Regions from separate parts of the Sphingomonas bisphenolicum genome, predicted to be linked through region 3. Evidence: predicted binding sites of a transcription regulator. Region 3 holds the regulator's gene; each other region holds the start of a gene.
What was found. The regulator LexA, encoded in region 3, represses DNA repair genes until DNA is damaged. The targets are predictions, from matches to a motif close to GTTCCNCNCTTGTTCT.

Region 1 (3,353 bases), 600 kb from region 3:
CGCCGACGATGCGATAGGGCAGGCCGATCTGGATGAAACGGTCCTCGAACTCGCGGGTCTGGTGCTGGGCGCGCACCAGGATCGCGACCTCGTCCAGCGATCCGCCGCTGCGTTCGATCGCCTCTATCTCCTCGCCTACGCGCCGCGCTTCCTCCGGCCCGTCCCATACGCCGACGACCTGCACCTTTTCGCCCACGTCGATATCGGTCCACAATGTCTTGCCCAGGCGGTTGCCATTTTCGGCGATCACCCCTGATGCGGCGCCCAGTATGTGGGGCGTGGAGCGATAATTCTGCTCCAGCCGGATGATGGTCGCGCCGGGAAAATCCTTTTCGAACCGCAGGATATTGGCGACCTCTGCGCCGCGCCATGAATAGATGGACTGGTCGTCGTCGCCGACGCAGCAGATATTCTTGCGCGTCTGGGCCAGCAGCCGCAGCCAGAGATACTGGCTGGAGTTGGTGTCCTGATATTCGTCCACCATGATGTAACGGAAACGTTCCTGATATTGCTCCAGCACGTCGCGATGCTTCTTCAATATCGTCAGAACATGCAGCAGCAAGTCTCCGAAATCACAGGCATTTACCGCACGAAGCCGGGCCTGATAGGCGGCATAGAGCGTCTGCCCCTTGCCATGGGCATAGCCTTCCGCCTCGCCCGCGCCGACATCCTCCGGGGTCCATCCCTTATTCTTCCACTGGTCGATCAGCCCGGCCAGTTGCCGTGCGGGCCAGCGCTTCTCGTCGACCCCCTCCGCCTGGATGAGCTGCTTGAGCAGCCGCAACTGATCGTCGGTATCGAGGATGGTGAAATTGGATTGCAGTCCGACCAGTTCGGCATGACGGCGCAGCATCTTCGCCGCGATCGCATGGAAAGTGCCGAGCCAGGGCATCCCCTCTACCGCGTCGCCGATCATCCGCCCGACGCGCGCCCGCATCTCGCGCGCGGCCTTGTTGGTGAAGGTCACGGCCAGGATCTCGGACGGCCAGGCCCGCCGCGTGCCGATCAGATGCGCCAACCGCGCGGTCAGCGCCGCCGTCTTGCCGGTGCCCGCACCCGCCAGCACCAGCACCGGCCCCTCGGTCGTCAGCACAGCCTCCCGCTGGGGCGGATTGAGCCCGTCGAGATAGGGCGGGTCATTGGGGGAGGGGGTAGGGACTGTCATGGCTGGACAACTAGGCATGGGGTGGATCGGGGGCAAGGGGCGCGCCTCTTGCGGTGACAGGGCTTCTATGAGAACAAAAGGCGAATCATGCAAGGGAGCAAGCCGATGGTGACGGGACGATGCCAATGTGGGGCGATACGCTATGAAGCGACCGGCGAGCCGGCTTATAGCGCCATTTGTCATTGCAGCGACTGCCGCGCCAGCGCCGGCGCGCCGATGGTGGGCTGGGCGCTGTTCCCGGAGGACGCCGTGACGATCACCGGCGATCCGGTCCGCTACCAGTCGTCCGACAATGCGACCCGGCATTTCTGCGGCACCTGCGGCACCGGCCTTTTCTACACCAATCCTGTGGTTTTTCCCGGCGCCATCGATATTCAGAGCGCCACGCTGGACGACGCCGCGGCCCTTCCGCCGGAGGGGCATGTGCAGATGGCCGACGCCGTGCCATGGATGGCGACGGCGCACGAACTGCCCAAATATGATCGCTACCCCGACGGCCCCTGACCCCCGACGCCGTTCATCTGGTCGCACCTATGCCACGTTCGGCCGTCATGGCGGAACGGGGATGTCCTGAAGCCGGTTCTTTGTCCGCCCGTCCGAGAAGCGGGCGACCTGCGGGTCGAAGAACATAGGAAAGGATGATCCCGATGAAATCCATCATGCTGGCCGGCGTTGCGATGCTGAGCTTCTCCACTTTGGGCGCCGCGGCCGTGGCGCAGGATACGCCCGCGCCCAGCAGCCAGCCGCCCGGTGACGCCATGACGCCGCCGTCCGAACCCGCAGCCCCGGCGACGCCAGCCACGCCCGGCGATGCAGGTATGGCGACCCCGCCAGCGCCTGCCGCGCCGGCAACTCCCGCCATGCCTGCAACGCCGCCACAGGGCGATCCCAATGCCGGCCAGCCGACCGGCGCGGTGCCGGCGGACCCCGGCATGGTTCCTGCGCCTGCTGGCGTACCCAAAGACCCGGCCGCTCCGGTCGGCTCTTCCGCCAACCCGGTGACGGTCGGCGGCAACATGACCCCGCCGCCGACAGAGGCGAAGGACTATCCGCGCTGTTCCCGCACGGTGCAGGACAGTTGCGTCAATCCGGGCGAGGCCGGGAAGATGCGCAAGCGTCGCTGACCGCCGATGCCGGGACGGGCAGGGCGGCGATCAACGCCGCCAGCCCGGCTCGGTCCCGTGCCGCATCGGCCAGGCTGTATGCGTCGAGCACGGCCATGAAGGCGACAGTGGCTTCCGCCAATATGGCGGTCAGGCCACAAGCCCGGCGGATCGCGCAGTTTGCGCAGTCCGCCATTTTCATGTCCGGCTCGCTATACCGGACCACCGCGCCGATGCGCGTCTCTCCGGGGGCCTCCGCCAGCGCGAAGCCTCCGCCGCGCCCGCGCCGGGTGGTAATGAAGCCGCCCTGCGCGAGATGGTGCACCACCTTCATCAGATGGTTGCGCGACAGCCCATAGGCGTCGGCAATCTCTGGAATGGTTGCCCATCCGGTCGGCGCGACGGCGAGGTGGATCAGCACGCGCAACGCATAGTCGGTGTGACGGGTCAATTGCATGGCGTCATCCGATACCGGTGCGGTGTCGCGCTTCAAACATATATTCTATTTACTCCTTTAAAGACGTAAATTAAATACATCTTATCGACTCGACAAAAAGGTCAATCAGATGTCCAACTCGCTGTCTCCGCGCACCATCGCCATCGTCAAATCCACCGGCCCGGCGCTGCGCCAGCACGGCGTGGCGATCACCACCGCCATGTATGCCCGCCTGTTCCAGGATGCCGAAGTGAAGGCGATGTTCGACCAGGCGGCGCAGGATAGCGGCGAGCAGCCCAGGCGGCTGGCTGCGGCGATCCTTGGCTATGCGGAGAATATCGACCGGCTGGAGGCACTGGGCGGCGCGGTGTCGCGCATGGTGGCGCGCCATGTCGATACCGGCGTGAAGCCCGAACATTATCCCAAGGTCGCGGCTGCGCTGCTCCCCGCCATCCGCGAGGTGCTGGGCGAAGATGTCGCCACCGACGTCGTGCTGGCCGCCTGGGGCGAAGCCTATCAGTTTCTGGCCGACATATTGATCGCGCAGGAGGCTGAAGCCTACGCCGCCTCGGCTTGATTTCAGTCCGTTGGATTCGCGCAAAGCCAGGCAGCGGTCAGGCGCCCTGACGGCGTTTCTCGCCATGCTCGA
Region 2 (3,353 bases), 1.8 Mb from region 3:
GCAAGGCGAGGAAGGGCAGGGCGATGGAAGGCAGGATGGATGGGGCGACGTCTTTGTTCATGGCATGGCCAGCCATGCCCTGCTAGGACGCGATTTGCAAATGCAACGGGGCGCATGATGAAGACGAAGCTTTTTTCCGCATTGCTGGGTTCGCTGGCGCTGGCGCTGCTGGTTCCCGGTCCCGCCCAGGCGCAATTTTCGGACAATTACAATTTTCTGAAGGCGGTGAAGGACAAGGATGGGGAGAAGGTCACCAACCTGCTCCAGAAACCCGGCTCCACCGTCATCAACAGCCGCGACGTATCGACCGGCGAAAATGCGCTGCACATCCTCGTCGCCCGGCGCGATGGAACCTGGCTGACCTTCCTGTTGTCGAAGGGCGCCAATCCCAACCTGACCGACAATGACGGCAACAGCCCGCTGATGGATGCGGTGCAGGGCCGGTTCGAGGAAGGCGTGCGCACGCTGCTCGCCTACAAGGCGCAGGTCGACAAGGTGAATGACAGCGGCGAAACCCCGCTGATCCGCGCGGTGCAGCTGCGCGACGTCGGTCTGGTCCGCCTGCTGGTGGCGCAGGGCGCCAATCCGGAGAAGCGCGACACCATCGCCGGCATGTCCGCCCGCGACTATGCCAAGCGCGACGGCCGCACCCCCGGCCTCACCGAAGCGCTCGACGCCGCCAAACCCGCAGCCGCGCCCAAGGGGCCGGTACAAGGCCCGGTGTTTTAGGGGACGCGGAAGGTCGGCTTTACCCAACGTCATGCCAGCGAAGGTCGTTAAGAGGCGCGTGACTCTCAACGACCTTCGCTGGAGTTACGACAGTCGGTGACCAAGAATGGTCGTCTATGGCCTTCAACCTCCCCAGCCCAGCTCGGCCGCATGGTCCGGATCGCTGAGCGCCGTCAACCGCCGGGCGGCGCGCCGGGCGAAGCGCAGCGTCTCCGCCTTGCGCCGAGCCGCCGCCAGCGGCTCCACCGGGGCCGGGCGCACCAGTTCGGCGTCATATTGGTCCGCGACGATCAGGCCTGTGCGCGTCGGCCACAGCGCCTCGCTCTCGAACGGGCCAAGGTCGAACCCCGCCGGCACAGCCCAGAAGAAGCGATCGCAATAGTCGAAATAGTCGGGCCATTTCATGTCGCCCAGCAGATCGGCGCGACTGCACTTGATCTCGACGATGGTCAGCCGTCCCGCACCGTCGATCGCCATGATGTCGGCGCGGCGCCCGTTGGGCAACGGCACTTCCAATATACCGCTCATGTCGTGGCGGAAGAAGAGCCGCAGCGTGCCGCGCGCCACCGCCATTGCGGTGCCGTCGGTCAGCGGCGAACAGGTGTCGACAGGGGCGCTATTCATCGGCTCATCTTAGAACAGAAAAGGAACAAATGAAAAGGCCGATTCGGATGAACCGAACCGGCCTGACGCTTTCGCTATCGCGAACCGGCGCGTTCCCGCGCCCGCTCCTCACCGATAGAAGATATGATTGTCGATCATCGCCAGCTTGGCCTTGCCCCAGCCCGGCGAAACCCGGCGGGCGTGGAAGAAGAGCGCGCCTTCCGCGCGGCTGTCCCAGCTGTCGTTCATCGCGATCTGGGCGATGGCGACGGCTTCGCGCCAGCTACGGCTGTCGGCGCGCACGGCCGGCATCGAATGGCCCCGCACGAAGCTGAACTGGCTGGGCTGATAGACGACGCCGCACAGGCTGTCGGCGAAGCGGCCGGACTTGGCCCGGTTGATGATGACGCGCGCGACAGCCAACTGGCCTTCCAGGCTTTCGCCCTTGGATTCGAAATAGACCGCGCCGGCCAGGCAATGCATGTCGCCTTCCAGCTCCTCGGGTGCGCCCTGGGCGTCGACCAGAGCAGCGAGGCTGGTTGCCTGCGTGTCGGAATCGGTGGAAAATTCGGTTGTGGCCTTGTTGGCCGATGCCAGCGGCTGCGTAACTTCACGCGGCGCGGCGAAAATGACGGCGGACTGCGCGCCAGTCGGAGACGTTTGCGGGAACGTCCGGGGGAGAGAGGTGGCCGTGGCGATCGATTCGCCAGCGATCGACATGTCGGACGCCGTGACCGCCGCGGCGGCGGACAGGGCAAAGGCTGCGGCGATGGCAGCTTTCAGACGAAAACTCATTACTACTCAAAAACATGCGGTTATTGGCCAGCAACGTCGTTTTCAACACATATTCTATGACGTTCGGCCGCCCCCCGTCTGCGTGTTTACCGGCCCCGCCCCCCAATGGGCGAATTCGGCAACCTGCGCGTTGGCGTGGGCGGCCTGTGCCCAAACCATTGCGATGAGTCAACGATCAGCAGAGTGTTTCAGCGGCAAACCGTTCCGCTTCCGGGATGTCGAGTTCTATTATCCACAGGTCGGGGTCCGACTTGCGCCGGCGCGCCACATAATCGGCGAGCGCCTCAGTCCCCTCTTCGACCGAAGGACCACAGCGCATCAACGCATGACCCCCGGCAAAGTTCGACACCCGCTCGAAAAGACCCGATTCCTGGCCTTTTTCCAGCGTCTGGACCAGAATCACGCCACTGATCGCGTCGCCTCTGACCAGGATCGTGGCAAAGCCGCCCGCGGCCGCGACCCGCCGCCGCAATGCACCCACCAGCATTGCGCTGGTAAGCCGGGCTTCAGGCGCCATAGCCCGGCAGCGAGGAGAGCGGAAATTGCGATCGCATGAAGGTGCCGGTGCCGCGCCCGACCTCTTCGCCATCGGAATCGATCAGGCTCGCTTCGGCGACATAGACCCGGCGCTTGCCGCTGATCCAGCGGCCCTCGGCGCGAATCCGGCCCGGCGCGATCGGACGGGTGAACAGCAGGTTGAAGGCGGTGGTCAGCAGGAAACGGTCGCTGACCAGGCTGTTGGCGGCGTAGAAGGCCGCGTCATCCAGCATCTTGAAATAGACGGTGCCATGTACCGCGCCCGCGGCGTGGAACTGGCTTTCGTCGACGTCGAAATCGATCACCGAGCGGCCCGGTTCACGGATGGTGAGGTCCGACCGGAACAGCCGGTTGATCGGCGCCGAACGATAGAGATTCTCCAGCGCGCGAAAATGCGCCGCTTCGCCGCTCGCGCCGCTGCCGGGGTGCAGCTCAGGCTGCGTCACGCGCCCCGCCGCCCGCCAGCAGCGCATGGAGCGCGCCGGTCGACTGAGCGCCGCGCAGCCGGGCCACCTGGCCTTCATCGCGCAGATAGCGCGACACGCGCGCCAGGGTCTTCAAATGCTCCGCGCCGCTGTCGACCGGCGACAGCAGGGCGAAGACGACGTCCACCGGCGCTTCGTCCACCGCGTCGAACGGCACCGCTGGATCGAGCAGCACGACTACGCCGCACATCTTGGACAGGCCAG
Region 3 (3,353 bases):
GTGACCTTGCGTCTGGTGGCGACCGGCGCGCTGGTGGTGTTATTTCTGTGGCCCGAAGCACTGGTCGGGCCGAGCTTTCAGATGAGCTTCGCAGCTGTGACGGCGCTGGTGGCGCTGGCCGAGCATCCCCGTTTCCGAACCTTTGCCGCCGCGCGAGACGAGGGTGCGTTTCGTCGGATTGCACGCGGCCTGGCGGTTACGCTGGCGACTGGCATCGCTGTCGAACTGGTGCTGATGCCGATCGCGCTGTTCCATTTTCACAAGGCGGGGCTGCTCGGCGCCTTCGCCAATCTGATCGCGATTCCGCTCACCACCTTCGTCGTCATGCCGCTGGAGGCGCTGGCGCTCGTGCTGGATGTCGCGGGCTTGGGCGCGCCTTTCTGGTGGTTGACGCAGCAGGCGCTGAACCTGTTGCTGTTACTGGCCCATGGCGTGGCGGCCAGTCCGATGGCGACATTGCTGGCGCCGACGATGGGCATGGGGCTATTCGGTATCACGGTCGTCGGGCTGCTCTGGTGCCTGTTGTGGCGGACGGGGTGGCGATGGCTGGGACTTGCGCCGGTGCTGATCGGCGTGGCGGTCACCTTTACCGCCGCGCCGCCCGATATCCTGATTACCGGCGACGGGCGGCATGTCGCCGTGCGGACGGGAAAGGGCATGGCGATATTGCGCGATCGGGCGGGGGATTATGTGCGGGACGTGCTGTCGGAAAGTGCAGGTTATGACGGCGAACTGGCGGCGATCGCGGATTTGCCGGACGCACGCTGTTCGCGCGATCTGTGCGCTGTCGGCGTGAAGGACGGCAATGGCCGTAGCTGGCGGCTGCTCTTCACCCGCAGCACAGTGCTGATCGAACGGTCCGACTTCGCCCGCGATTGCGCCGCGGCGGACATCGTCGTCAGCGATCGGGGGCTACCGCGCTGGTGCCATCCGCGCTGGATGAAGATCGACCGCCGGTTGCTGGCACGGACCGGCGGCCTGTCCATCACCCTGGCGAAGGGCGAAGTTCACACCGTCCATCGAGTCGGCGACGCACATCCCTGGATCGTTCGCCCACCCCGTGGATCAGGACGACCCAAATCTCAATTATAGCGGCGCAGCAGCCCTGCCAGCTTGCCCTGGATGCGGACCTGCCGCGGGTCGTAAATCTGCGGTTCATAAGCGGAATTGGCCGGATCGAGCCGGACGCGGCTGCCTTCGCGGCGGAAATATTTGAGCGTGGCTTCCGCTTCGTCGATCAACGCCACGACGATCTGGCCTTCGCGCGCGACGTCGGTGCGCTGGATCAGGGCGAAGTCACCGTCGAGAATGCCCGCCTCCATCATCGAATCGCCCGACACTTCCAGCGCATAATGGTCGCCCGCACCCAACAGCGCGGCCGGCACGGAGAGCATGGTCTGCCCCTCCATCGCCTCGATCGGCACGCCGGCCGCGATCCGGCCGTGCATCGGGATTTCGATCACGTCATTGGCGGCGATCGGAACAGGCGCCGCGACCTTGGGTTTGAGCGCAACGACTGGCGCGGGCACCGGCGCACGATGCATCGCGTCGGGCAGCTTCAGCACTTCCAGCGCACGGGCGCGATTGGGCAGGCGGCGGATGAACCCGCGCTCCTCCAGGGCATTGATAAGCCGGTGGATGCCGGACTTGGACCGCAGGTCCAGCGCGTCCTTCATTTCCTCGAACGAGGGCGAAACGCCGCCTTCGTCCAATCGGGTCTGAATGAAGCTCAGCAATTCCTGCTGCTTGGGCGTCAACATCGCGGTCCTCCGTGGAACGTATGAGGAACGCATAGGAAACAGATGAAGGTTAGTCAAGCACCGAACATGTCAGGGCAGCGGCAGGATCACCACCCGATCGCCCGGTGCGGCCGGTGGCGATCCGGCCGGGCGCAGGATCAGGCAGTCGGCTTTCGCCATGGCGGCGGTGGCGGCGCTGTCCTGCGACGTCACCGACACGATGCCGTCCTGCCCGCGCCATGCGCGGAGATAATCGTCGCGATCGCCGGTGGCCGGGAGAGGAGAGGCGAGTGGCGCGTCGCTCATGGGCGGAAACGGATCGCGCGCGCCGCCCAGATGCCGGACCAGCGGGAGCAGGAACAGCGTCGCCGTGACGAAAGCCGAAACGGGATTGCCCGGAAGGCCCAGGAACAGCGTATCGCCGATGCGACCGGCCATCAGCGGTTTGCCCGGCCGCATTTTGATCTTCCAGAAATCGAGCGCACCGCCCGCCTTGATGAAGGCGGGCCGCACCAGATCATGGTCGCCGACGGAGGCGCCCCCGGTCGAGACAATGATGTCCGCCGTCCGCGCCCGATCGAGCGCGGACGCCATGGCGTCGAGATCGTCCGGTACGATGCCGAGGTCGATGACGTCGCAGGGCAGGGCGGCGAGCAGGGCGGCAAGCATCGGCGCGTTGGAGGAAGGCAGGAAACCCGGCGGCGTCGGGGCGCCGGGCGGCACCAGTTCATTGCCGGTGGAGAGCAAAGCGACCGTCGGCCGCTCACCCACCGGCACGGCGCCATGACCGCCCAGCACCGCCAGCGCGATCTGCGCCGGACCGAGGCGGCTGCCTGCCTCCAGCAACAGGGCGTCCTGCGCGAAGTCGGAGGCGGCGCTACGGACATGGCGGCCGGCGGGCAGCGGATCGGCGCTGGCGGTCAGCCGATCGCCGTCGCGGGCCGCATTTTCCTGGATCAATATGGCGTCGGCACCGGGCGGCAGCGGTGCGCCGGTGAAGATGCGGCTGGCCTCGCCGGGCGGCAAGAGCGGAAGGTTAGCCGTTCCGGCTGCGCTTTCGCCGGTGACGCGCCAGGGACCGGGCGCCTCCGCCGCGCGCACGGCATAGCCGTCCATCGCCGAAAGGTCGGTCCAGGGCTGGTTGCGCAGCGCCGCCAGATCCTGCGCCAGCCAGCGGCCGACGGCGGCGGTTATCGGCACGGTTTCGGTCGCCAGTCGCGGGGCGAGCGCGAACAGGCGCGCCTGCGCTTGGGCCACCGGCAGCAGACTCATGGCGTGCGCCGCCAGTCGCCGGATTTGCCGCCGGTCTTGGCGATCAGGCAGACGCCGCCGATTATCATGGACTTATCCAGCGCCTTGGCCATGTCGTAGACGGTAAGCAGCGCGACGGAGGCCGCGGTCAGCGCCTCCATCTCCACGCCGGTTTGGCCGGCTGTGCGGGCGGTGGCGGTCACGGTGACGCCGCTGTCGTCAAGGGAGAAATCGACTGTCACGGCGCTCAGCGCGATCGGGTGGCAGAGCGGGATAAGGTCGGCGGTGCGCTTGGCGGCCATGATGCCCGCCACGCGCGCCACGGCGAGCACGTCGCCCTTTTTCACCAGGCCGTCGGCGATG
Region 4 (3,353 bases), 200 kb from region 3:
GTTCGGCGACGTGGAGACGCCGCATGCCGACGTCCGCATTCCGCCGCATCAGGCCTGGACCGTGGCGGACCGCATGGCGCAGGAAAAGGAGGCGTTCGGTTTCTACTTCTCGGCCCATCCGGTCGATCGTTACAAGCATCTCGCCGATGCGCGAGGTGCGCGCAGCTATGGCGCCGTGTGTCAGGCGCCCATGCCCGCGCCCAATGCCGAAGGGCGGGCGATGACGATCATGGCGGCGATGGTCGAGGATGTGCGCTGGCGCGAAACGAAGCGCGGGGCGCGCTACGCCAACGCGACCTTCTCCGACCAGAGCGGCCAGTTTCAGGCGAGTTGCTTCGATGAGGGCGCTTGCAAGGCGATCGAGGAACTGGCGGCCGATGGCGATTGCGCGCTGCTGGTCGTGGAACTGGACCGGTTGCCGGGCGAGGAAACGCCGCGCGTGACGGTGCGGGGGGTCGAGCCGTTCCGGGCGATCGCCAGCGCGTCGCGCATGGAATTGACGGTCGATGTGGAGACCCCGCAGGCGGTCGAGGCGCTGGCGACCTTGCTCGCTGGTGCAAGCGGTGGACGGAGCGAGGTATTCCTGCGCGCGCCGGTGGGCGAGGGGCAGGCGGCGCGGCTGTTCCTGGGCGACACCTATAGCCTGGGCGCGGATCAGGTAGATGCGATCTCTACGATCAAGGGGCTGTCGATCCACTGCTTCGAGCGGATGGATGTGAAGGCGGACGGCTACAAGACGCGCACGCGGCGAACGGCGATGCGGTTGGTGGGGTGATTGCGGCGGGTTTTGCGCTGTCGTTTTGGGACCATAGTCGGCCACCCAAAGCCGTCCGAACAACGGAGGCTAAAATAACCGCATCTGTGCGCCTTCGGGTGGGCGGAAGAGGTCGGTGCGCAGGGTCAGCCGTTCCGCGCCAAGGCCTGCGCGTTTGCGGGCCTTGCTGAAGCGGGTGCGGATGAGGTCGGCCCAGACGCCCTGTCCGCGCATCCGGGTGCCGAAATCGGGGTCGTTGTCGCGGCCGCCGCGCAGGTCGCGGATGATCGCCATCACCTTGGCCGCGCGATCGGGATAATGGGCGTCTAGCCAGGCGCGGAACAGCGGCGCGACCTCGTGCGGCAGGCGGACGGGGATGTAGCTGACCTCTCGTGCGCCCGCCTGCGCGACGCGGGCGACCAGCGCTTCGATCTCATGGTCGGTGATGGCGGGGATGACCGGCGAGATGCTGGCGGTGACGGGGATGCCGGCGGCCGATAGCTGGCGGATCGCTTCGATCCGGCGCAGCGGATGCGGCGCGCGGGGTTCCAGGGTGTGGGCGATGGCGGGGTCAAGGCTGGTGACGGAGAGCATGACGGCAACCAGCCGGTCGCGCGCCAGATCGGCGAGCAGGTCGATGTCGCGCACTATGCGGTCGGACTTGGTGGTGATGAAGGTCGGGTGGCGGGTTTCGACCAGCAATTCCAATATATCCCGCGTGATCCGCCAATCCTTTTCGATCGGTTGATAGGGGTCGGTGTTCGTGCCCATGGCGATGGGCGCGACGACATAGTTGCGCTTCGACAGTTCGGCGCGCAGCAGCTTTGCGGCATCGGGCTTGGCGAACAATCTGGTTTCGAAATCGAGGCCGGGGGACAGGTCGTGATAGGCATGGGACGGGCGCGCGAAGCAATAGATGCAGCCATGTTCGCACCCCCGATAGGCGTTGATCGATTGGGAAAAGCCGATGTCGGGGCTGGCGTTGCGCGTGAGGATCGTGCGGGGATGTTCAACCGTGACCTGGGTGCGGCGGCGCGGGACAGGGCCGTCCAGTTGCTCGACCGTATCGAGCCAGTCGCCGTCGGCCTCCCGCTGGGGGAGGTTGAAGCGGTGGCTGTCGCCGTTCAGCGTTGCGCCTCTGCCCCTTTCGATCGCCATGGCACATAAGAACATATAAGGAACAACGTGTCAATTGAGACCACAAGTGCAACAGCAGTACGGCATCCAGCATTTCATTAATTGGCTAACTAATGAAATGCCGGACCGGCCTTACAGCTCCATCAGCCGCGGCATCAGTTCGACGAAGTTGCAGGGGCGGAAACGGCTGTCGAGTTGGGTGACGAGGATGCCGTCCCAGGCGTCCTTCACCGCGCCGGTCGAGCCGGGCAGCGCGAAGATATAGGTGCCGCGGGCGACGCAGGCGGTGGCGCGCGACTGGATGGTGGAGGTGCCGATGCTCTGGTAGCTGAGCCAGCGGAACAGCTCGCCAAAACCGGGGATTTCCTTGTCCTGCACCTGGGCGAGCGCTTCCGGCGTGACGTCGCGGCCGGTGACGCCGGTGCCGCCAGTGGTGAGGATGACGTCGATCTGCGGATCGTCGATCCAGGCATGGAGGCGGGCGACGATGGCGGACCGATCGTCGCGCTCGATATAGCGGGCGGCGAGGATATGGCCGGCGCTTTCCAGCCGTTCGATCAGCGCATCGCCGGAGCGGTCCTCGGCGATGCCGCGTGTGTCGGAGACGGTGAGGACGGCGATCCGGACGGGAATGAAGGCCCGGCCCTCGTCGATCGGCATCAGTCGGAACCGCCACCCATGGCGGCGGAAGGCTGGGCGCGGCCGTCGGCCTTGCTGAGCCGTACCAGCTTCACGCCCTTGGCATTGGGGAAGGTCGGCCACATGCCCTGCGCCATGCCGGTCAGGCAATCGGCGCTGCCCTTCGCCTGGATCTGGTACATCCAGTAGTTGCGCATGACGATGTTCACATAGGCGCGGGTTTCATAATAGGGCAGCGATTCCATGAACAGCAGCGGATCGCCCTTGTCATGGACCTGCGTGTTCCAGCGATCGACCGGCTGCGGGCCGGCATTATAGGCGGCCATCACCTTGGGCAGCAGGCCGCCGGTCGCGCTCATGTCGCGCAGCGATTCCAGATAGCGCTGGCCATATTCCATGTTGGTGGACGGCACGAAGAGTTGCGATGCGTTGGTGAGGCCCACATCGCCGGCGGTGCCGGGACGGACCTGCATCAGGCCGCGTGCGCCCGCGCTGCTGACGACGTCCGAGCGGAAGCCCGATTCCTGGAGCGTGTGGGCGTAAATGAGCGAGGGATCGACGCGCCAGCCGCCATCGGGGCGCCAGTCGGGCGCGGGGAAGCGGGCGAAGCTGTCGGGCTGCTTGCCCGCCGGGCCGTTATGGGCGAGCCAGAGCTGGGTCGCGGGCAGGTTCAGGGCGCTGGCAAGGCGCAGCAGCGCGTCATATTGGTCGCTGCCGCCGATCTTGGCCTGATAGCGGATCAGTTCGTCGGCGCGGCCGTTGTCGCCGATCGCGGACAGGGCGATCGCGGCGCGGGCATTGGGGCTGGCCCGGAGCTTCTGCC

Region 1: a site for LexA is predicted at 1,236-1,251, ahead of SBA_RS14765 (ATP-dependent helicase). Genes of this name have one in related genera too.
Region 2: a site for LexA is predicted at 1,365-1,380, ahead of SBA_RS02820 (MmcB family DNA repair protein). Genes of this name have one in related genera too.
Region 4: a site for LexA is predicted at 1,921-1,936, ahead of SBA_RS12675 (PA0069 family radical SAM protein). Genes of this name have one in related genera too.

Annotation. Positions count from the first base shown of each region.
Region 1 is NZ_AP018817.1:2,962,289-2,965,641, reverse strand. It holds gene SBA_RS14765 (ATP-dependent helicase) at 1-1,165, opposite strand, end outside; gene SBA_RS14760 (GFA family protein) at 1,271-1,669, shown strand; gene SBA_RS14755 (Fe-S oxidoreductase) at 1,813-2,289, shown strand; gene SBA_RS14750 (RrF2 family transcriptional regulator) at 2,249-2,725, opposite strand; gene SBA_RS14745 (globin domain-containing protein) at 2,835-3,281, shown strand.
Region 2 is NZ_AP018817.1:587,521-590,873, forward strand. It holds gene SBA_RS02810 (SCO family protein) at 1-76, opposite strand, end outside; gene SBA_RS02815 (ankyrin repeat domain-containing protein) at 115-729, shown strand; gene SBA_RS02820 (MmcB family DNA repair protein) at 853-1,353, opposite strand; gene SBA_RS02825 (cell wall hydrolase) at 1,462-2,127, opposite strand; gene SBA_RS02830 (DUF1491 family protein) at 2,303-2,644, opposite strand; gene SBA_RS02835 (PaaI family thioesterase) at 2,634-3,137, opposite strand; gene SBA_RS02840 (PTS sugar transporter subunit IIA) at 3,097-3,353, opposite strand, start outside.
Region 3 is NZ_AP018817.1:2,361,246-2,364,598, forward strand. It holds partial or broken gene SBA_RS11650 (ComEC/Rec2 family competence protein) at 1-1,092, shown strand, start outside; gene lexA (transcriptional repressor LexA) at 1,083-1,760, opposite strand; gene SBA_RS11660 (molybdopterin molybdotransferase MoeA) at 1,830-3,011, opposite strand; gene moaC (cyclic pyranopterin monophosphate synthase MoaC) at 3,008-3,353, opposite strand, start outside.
Region 4 is NZ_AP018817.1:2,556,698-2,560,050, reverse strand. It holds gene dnaE (DNA polymerase III subunit alpha) at 1-775, shown strand, start outside; gene SBA_RS12675 (PA0069 family radical SAM protein) at 845-1,912, opposite strand; gene moaB (molybdenum cofactor biosynthesis protein B) at 2,024-2,551, opposite strand; gene SBA_RS12665 (lytic transglycosylase domain-containing protein) at 2,551-3,353, opposite strand, start outside.